2 regions of the Paramicrobacterium humi genome follow, and region 1 is predicted to be linked to the other one. Evidence: predicted binding sites of a transcription regulator. Region 1 holds the regulator's gene; the other holds the start of a gene.
The links. Region 1 encodes HrcA, which represses chaperone genes, less so after heat shock. Its sites were predicted from a motif close to TTNGCACTCGNNNNNNNCGAGTGCNAA; they were not measured.
Positions count from the first base shown of each region.

Region 1 (3,944 bases):
GAACGTCATCGCCGTTGCGGCTGAAGTCGTCGTTGTGTCGCACCTTGATCTCGAGATACAGGTCGCCCGCCGGGCCACCGCCCGGGCCGACCTCACCGCTGCCCGGCATCTGCAGGCGCAGCCCGGTGTCGACGCCGGAGGGGATGTCGACGTGGATTGTGCGGCGGGCGCGCACACGGCCCTGCCCCTGACAGGTGACGCACGGGTTGGTGATGATCGTGCCGTAGCCGCGGCAGGAGCCGCACGGGCTCGCCGTGACGACGTTGCCGAGAAGGGAGCGCACGGTGCGCTGCACCTGGCCGGTGCCATGGCAGATGTCACACGTGACGGGCGAGGTTCCCGGCTGGCAGCACGTGCCGTGGCACGTCTCGCACTCGATCGCCGTGTCGACGTCGATCTCCTTCGTCGTGCCGAACATGACGTCGAGAAGGTCGACCTCCACCCGCAGAAGCGCGTCTTCTCCGCGCTCCCGGCGTGACCGGGGACCTCGGGTCTGGGCGCCGCCGAAGAAGGTGTCGAAGATGTCGCCGAAGCCGCCGAAACCGCCTCCGCCGCCGAAGGCGCCTCGTCCTCCGGCGTCGTACTCGGCGCGTTGGCGCTCGTCGCTCAGCACGTCGTAGGCGTGCGTGACGTCTTTGAAGCGCTCGGACGCCTCCGCGCTCGGGTTCACATCGGGGTGGAGTTCGCGCGCGAGCCTGCGATACGCCTTCTTGATCTCGTCGGCCGAGGCGTCGCGTGAGACTCCAAGTGTTTCGTAATGGTCAGCCACTCGTGGTCTTTCGTCGTGCTGTCACACCGGTCGGGCTCGTCCGGTGCGGCTGTTCAGGAGGTGCGCCGAGCCGCGCAGTCGTAGGGGGCAGGTCAGTCCTCGCCGAGGAGTCGCGTCAAGTACCGGGCGACGGCACGGACTGCGGCCATGTTGCCCGCATAGTCCATTCTCGTCGGGCCGAGCACGGCGAGGCGCGCGATTTCGCCAGCAGAGGAACGGTATCCGCTCGCGACGACGCTCGTCTCGCCGAGGCCGAAGGCGGCATTCTCGCTGCCGATGCTCGCGGCGACGCCGAACTGATCCGCTTGCATCTCCCCGAAGAGCCGGAGCAGTACGACCTGCTGCTCGAGCGCCTCGAGCACGGGAAAGATGCTTCCGGTGAAGTCGTCTTCCGTGCGGGCCAGGTTCGCGGCGCCCGCCATCACCAGCTTGTCCTGCCGGTAGGTGCCGAGCACCTCGATGACGACGGCGGCGAGCCGGGCGAACATGCCGTCGTGCCGTTCGTCGCGCCCTTCGGCATCCGATTCCAGCTCGGCGATGAGGCGCGCGGCGGCGCCTTCGACGGTCTGTGCGGCGACGACGCTGTTGAGACGGTGCTTGAGCCGGTCGATGTCGGCCTCGTCGAAGCGCTGCTCGACGTCGACGAGGCGCTGATCGACGCGACCGTTGTCGGTGATCACGACGACGAGAAGCACGCCGTCGGAGATGTGCACGAGTTCGACGTGCCGCACGGCAGCGTGCGCGAACGAGGGGTACTGCACGAGCGCGACCTGGTTGGTCAGCTGCGACAGAAGCCTCACCGTTCGCTTGAGGACGTCATCGAGATCGGCAGACGGCTCGAGGAACATCTCGATCGCGCGCTTCTGTGCGGACGAGAGCGGACGACGGTCGGCGAGCTGGTCGACGAAGAGCCGGTAGCCCTTGTCGGTCGGCACACGGCCCGACGAGGTATGCGGTGCGGTGATCAGCTCTTCTTCTTCGAGCTGCGCCATGTCGTTGCGGATCGTGGCCGCGGACACGCCGAACTGGTGACGCTCGACGATGCGTTTGGAGCCGACGGGTTCGCGCGACTCGACGTAGTCCGTGACGATCGCCCGAAGCACTTCAAGGCTGCGATCCGAGACCATCTCGCCCTCCTTGACTGGCACTCACTTCCCTCGAGTGCCAATAGTAGTCGTGAATACCTGTGCTGAGGTAATTGCAGGCGAGGCTCGAACCCCGCTAAGTTTGCTGCAGGTCCGCCAAGGGCATGCGCCGTTCCGCGCTGGGGAACGGCATCCGACGGCACCGAGCGAAAGGCGCAACCATGAGCGATCCGAACACGACCCCTCCGGCTGATCCGAACCAGCCCCAGCAGCCTCCGCAGGGCCAGCCGCTGCATGGGCAGCAGCCACCTCAGCCGCCCTACGGTCAGCAGCCGCCCCAACAGCCCTACGGTCAGCAGCCGCCGCCATACGGCCAGCAGCAGTACGGCCAGCAGCAGTACGGCCAGCAGCCGCCCCAGTACGGGCAGCCGCCCCAGTACGGGCAGCAGCCTCAGTACGGGCAGCACCCGGGCGCGCAGCCGCTGAGCCCGCAGGAAGACAAGATGTGGGCGATGTGGTCCCATTTCGGCGGAGTGCTGAGCTTCATCCCCTCCCTCATCATCTTCCTCATCTTCAAGGACCGCGGCCCGTTCGTGCGTCAGGAGTCGAAGGAAGCGCTGAACTGGCAGATCACCTGGATCATCATCAGCATCATCTGGTCGATCGTGCTGAGCGTGCTCACGGCTGTCGTGGTGTTCGGCGCCGGCGGATTCGGCGTCGCCTCCCTTCTGTCGTTCCTCGGCTGGCTGCCGTACCTCGCGAACCTCGTGTTCTCGATCATCGGCGGCGTCAAGGTGAACAGCGGACAGCCCTACCGGTACCCGGTCAACTTCCGCTTCATCAAGTAGCGCTCAGTCGGTCAGTCGCCGCACGACGGCGTCGGCCAGAAGCCGCCCCCGCACGGTCAGCACCAGCCGCCGGCCGCGGAGGGCGGCTTCGGCGTCGACGAGTCCCTCGGCGATGAGTTCGGCGACGCGCGTGCGCGCCTGAGCGGGCAGGATCTCCAGCGGCATTCGGTCGGCCAGCCGGGACTCGAGCAGGATCCGTTCCGTGAGGCGCACGTCGTGGTCGAGCGTCTCGCGTCCCGCCGCCGGCGAGACGCGTTGAGCGAGCTTTCCCGCGTACGCCGCCGGATGCTTGACGTTCCACCAGCGCACACCGCCGATGTGGCTGTGGGCGCCGGGGCCGAACCCCCACCAGTCCTGCCCTGTCCAATACGAGAGGTTGTGCCGGGAACGGTGCTCCGAGTCGCGTGCCCAGTTGCTCAGTTCGTACCACGAGTAGCCGGCGCCGGCGAGGGCGGCATCCGCCCACTCGTACATCTCGGCCTCGAGATCGTCATCGGGCTCCGGCACCTGGCCCTTGCGGATCTGGCGGGCGAGTTTCGTGCCGTCTTCGACGATGAGCGCGTAGGCGGAGAGATGGTCGGGATGCTGCGCGAGAGCGTGCTCGACAGATCGCTTCCAATCGTCGAGGCTCTCCCCCGGCGTGCCGTAAATGAGGTCGAGGCTCACTTGCAGTCCCGCATCGCGTGCCGCATCGACAACGAGCGGGATCCGCTCCGGATCGTGCGTGCGCTCGAGCACCGCGAGCACGTGCGGCACCGCCGACTGCATGCCGAAGGACACCCGCGTGAACCCGCCGTCGGCGAGGCGCTGCAGGTACTCCGCATCGACGCTGTCCGGATTCGCCTCCGTTGTGACTTCCGCGCCGTCGACGAGGCCGAAGGAGTCGCGCAGAACGTCGAGCATGCGGACCAGATCGTCGGCAGGAAGCAAGGTCGGTGTTCCGCCCCCGAAGAACACGGTCGAGAGCTCGCGAGCGGGAAGCCCGGAGCGCTCGAGCACGGTGCGCGCGGCACGCATCTCCTCGGCAGCCTCATCCGCGTAGTCGACCTGCCGCACACCGCGCAGTTCGGTCGCCGTATAGGTGTTGAAGTCGCAGTATCCGCAGCGCACCCGGCAGAACGGAACGTGAACGTACGCTCCGAAGTCGCGCTCGGTCGCCCCCTCGGCGGCGCTCTCGGGGAGCAGGCCGTCGGCGGGTGCAGGATCTGCGAGGGGAAGGGCGGAGGGCACGGTCAGTCGCGC
Region 1 is NZ_FNRY01000001.1:2,781,911-2,785,854, reverse strand. It holds gene dnaJ (molecular chaperone DnaJ) at 1-769, opposite strand, end outside; gene hrcA (heat-inducible transcriptional repressor HrcA) at 862-1,896, opposite strand; gene BLV49_RS13790 (DUF4870 domain-containing protein) at 2,076-2,702, shown strand; gene hemW (radical SAM family heme chaperone HemW) at 2,706-3,932, opposite strand; gene BLV49_RS13780 (DUF1990 domain-containing protein) at 3,935-3,944, opposite strand, start outside.

Region 2 (3,944 bases), 2.4 Mb from region 1:
AGCTCGTCACGCAGGCCGGCTGGTCGTTCAGCCGCTACCGAGACTGGCTCGTCAGCGCCGTCACGGCCGCACTCGCCCTCGAGGTGTGAGAGCGAGCGGCGCCAGCGCCGCTCACGTGAGCTCGAGCGTGCGGCGCCGCACCGATCGGGAGTGACGCACCATGTCGACAGTGAGCACGATCAGAGCGAGCCAGACGAGACCGAAGCCGACCCAGCGCTCGGGCGGCATGGGCTCGCGCATGATCACGACGCCGACAATGAACTGCAGCACCGGGGCGAGATACTGGAACAGTCCCATGTACACGAGCGGCAGCCGACGGGCGGCCGAGGCGAACAGCAGCAGCGGAACCGCCGTGATGACGCCAGAGCCGATGAGGAGAACGACGTTCGTCGCCCCCGCCGTGCCGAAAACGATGCCCGTCGTCATGCCGACCCAGACGAGCTCGACGGCAGCGACCGGTGCGAGGAACAGCGTCTCGAGGGTGAGCCCCGAGACGGCGTCGACGCGCGTGCCGACGCGGTTCTTCATGAGCCCGTACAGGCCGAACGAGAACGCGAGGACGAGCGCGATCACCGGCAGGTTGCCGTAGGCGACCCACAGAACGATGACCGCGAGGATGCTGATGCCCACGGCGACCCACTGCAGGCCGCGGAGCCGTTCGTGCAGGAAGACGACGCCGAGGAACACGGTCACGATCGGGTTGATGAAGTATCCGAGCGACGCCTCGACGACGTGTCCGGAGAGGGTGCCGATGACGTAGGTCTGCCAGTTGACGAAGATGAGCGCTGCCGCGATTGCCATCGCGAGCATCACGCGACCTGACCGGAACAGGCCGAGGAACGCCCGCCAGCCGCGCATGACGGTGAGCAGGATCGCGCAGAACACGAGCGAGAACAGAATCCGCAGCGCGACGACCTCGAACGGCCCCGTGGGCAGGAGCGCGACGAAGTACAGCGGGAGCGCGCCCCAGAGGATGTACGCCGAGGCGGCATAGCCCATGCCGGGCCGGCTGACGGCCGATGTCGCAGGAGAACTCACTGTCACGACAGTACCGCTCCGCCGGCCCGATCCGGGTGCCTGCCGGTCCGGACGGCCGGCTTTTCCGCAGGCGGAGGCTCGGCTCAGTTCGCGGTGCCGAGCAGCTGCCTGATCGAGCGCGCGAGCGACTCCGCGTCCGTGAACACGCGAGCGTGCCAGCCGAACTCGGTCGCGGCGGCCACGTTGTTCTCGAGATCGTCGGTGAAGTGCACGGATGCCGCGTCCACGGCGTGGCCGAGAGCGGCCTCGATGCCCGCGTGCGCGGCCGCGAAGCACGCGCGGTCCGGCTTCGCCACGCCGATCTCGTAGGAGTTCAGGACGCGCACGAAATGACCGAGGATCCCGTGTGCCTCGAGCTCCTGCCGCGTCGTGTCGGTGCCGTTCGTGAGGGCGAAGACGGGGTGCTCGCGTCGCAGCTCGTCGATGAGCGCTATCGTGCGCGGCACAAGCTGGCCCGTGTCGCTCGCCCATTCGGCGACGACGGAGGCGGCGTGTTCCGGGTGCCGCGCGTGACGGGCGACGCGCTCGGCCACGACCTCGACCCACGCGGCGCGCGTCAGCCGGCCCTCGACGAGCTCGCGCGCGAGTGGCTCGCTGAACGCGACCCGCTCGATGACGCCGAGCGGTGCATCGAGCTCGTCGCGCAGCCGCGCGGCCATGCGCTCGGGACGGAAGGTGCGCACGACGCCGTCGATGTCGAAGACGAAGACACGTGGGGCGGCCATGCCCCACAGTGTAGGCGGGAAAAGCGAAGACCCGGCGGGTGACCGCCGGGTCTTCGCTTTGCAGCGTGAGCTTAGCGCTCGACGACTGCGAGAACGTCGCGAGCCGAGAGCACGAGGTACTCGTCAGCGCCGAACTTGACCTCGGTTCCGCCGTACTTCGAGTAGAGAACCTTGTCGCCGACGGCGACGTCGAGCGGAACGCGGTTGCCGTTGTCGTCGATGCGGCCGGGGCCGACGGCGACAACTTCGCCCTCCTGCGGCTTCTCCTTGGCGGTGTCAGGGATGACCAGACCCGACGCAGTTGTCTGCTCTGCCTCGACCTGCTTGATGACGATGCGATCCTCGAGCGGCTTGATGGAGACCGACACGGTTGACCTCTTTCTCGTAAGAAGACTTGAGTTAGCACCCTCACTACGCGAGTGCTAACTGCAAGTTTACGGATGCACTGGCACTCGTGCAACGTGAGTGCCAATTGTGGGTCGGGTTTCGCTGAGGGCGTGCGGCCACGTGCTGATACGTTGACGGAATGGAACGCGCCGAGCTGGTCTTGCTTCTCACTCCGACGGGCCTCGCCCTGCTCGACGAGGTCTCGGCGCAGGGCGAGGCGACCGACCTCGTCGCCACCGTGTCGGCGCTGCGCAAGGCGGGTCACGACCCGCAGCTCGTCTCCGCCGCGCTCACGCAGTCCCGTCTGCGGCGCCACGCGCGACCCAAGTTCGGCGGCTTCGCCGATCGGATGCTGTTCACGCAAGCGGGCCTCGAGCAGGCGACGCGGCTCAAGGTCGCGGCCCTGCACGCCGGGCGGTTTGCGCGAGCGGGGCTCACGCGCGTCGCCGACCTCGGCTGCGGCATCGGCGGAGACGCGATGGCCCTCGCCGCTCTCGATCTGCAGGTCACCGCCGTCGACGCCGACGAGGTGACCGCGACGATGGCCGCCTACAACCTCGCCCCGTTCCACACGGCGACCGCCCGGCATGCGCGCGCGGAAGACGTCGATCTGTCCGAGTTCGACGCCGTCTACTTCGACCCGGCCAGGCGCACGGCGGGACACCAGAACACGGCGAGGCTCACCCGTCCCGAGGACTACACGCCGTCGCTCGACTTCGTCTTCGACACGGCGAGTCGGATGCCGACGGGCGTGAAGCTCGGCCCCGGCATCGACCGCGACATCATTCCCGACGCCGCCGAGGCGCAGTGGGTGAGCGTCGACGGCAGCGTCGTCGAGCTCGGGCTCTGGTTCGGCGGCCTCGCCCGTGACGGCATCCGTCGTTCTGCTCTCGTTCTCGGCCGGGAGGGCAGCCACGAGCTGTCGGCCGCCTCGGACGCCGAGGACGAGCCCGTGCGCGAGCTCGGGCAGTACCTCTATGAGCCGGACGGCGCCGTGATCAGGGCGCGACTCATCGGCGACCTCGCCCGACAGATCGGGGCGGCGCCGCTCAGCGACGGCATCGCGTATCTCAGCGGAGACGAGCTCACGGCGACGCCGTTCGCGACGGCATTCCGGGTGATCGAGCGGATGCCGCTGGACGAGAAGGCGCTGCGTCGGTGGGTGAAGCAGAACGAGATCGGCACGCTCGAGATCAAGAAGCGCGGCGTCGATCTGGATCCCGCGGCGTTCCGAAAGCGCCTGAACCCGCGCGGGGCGAGCTCGGCGACGCTCGTGCTCACGCGCGTCGACGGCCGCCACACCGCGCTCGTTGTCGAGCGGGCGGGCGGCGCCTCAGACGACTAGGAGTTGATGGCGCCTCCGGTCACGCCGACGGTTCCGATCACCGCGATGAGCGCGATGATCCAGATCACGATGGCGATGACGGCGATGGCGGTGAAGATGTAGCCGAGGATGAGGCCGGTGAGGGCGAGCCCGTCGCCTTGCTCGCCGGTCTGGCGGATCTGCTTGCGGGCGATGTGCCCGCACACGATCGCGGCCGGCGAGAACACGAACGCGGCGACGAGCGCGATTATCGCGAGAACGTTCGTGCGCGGCGGCTGAGGGTAGCCGTACTGCCCGTACCCGGCGGGCTGCTGCCCGTACGCCGGGGCCTGCTGGCCGTACGCGGGCGGCTGCTGAGGATACGACGGCGGCTGCTGCTGCCCGTACTGCGGAGGCTGCTGAGGCTGTTGCGGCTGTTGCGGCTGCTGGGGGCCGGGCTGTTGGGGGCCGGGCTGTTGCGGGGTGTCGCT
Region 2 is NZ_FNRY01000001.1:391,820-395,763, forward strand. It holds gene BLV49_RS01895 (TetR/AcrR family transcriptional regulator) at 1-89, shown strand, start outside; gene rarD (EamA family transporter RarD) at 112-1,038, opposite strand; gene BLV49_RS01905 (HAD family hydrolase) at 1,122-1,763, opposite strand; gene groES (co-chaperone GroES) at 1,835-2,131, opposite strand; gene BLV49_RS01915 (class I SAM-dependent methyltransferase) at 2,290-3,495, shown strand; gene BLV49_RS01920 (DUF4190 domain-containing protein) at 3,492-3,944, opposite strand, start outside.
Region 2: the regulator HrcA is predicted to act here: its motif matches at 2,209-2,235, upstream of groES (co-chaperone GroES).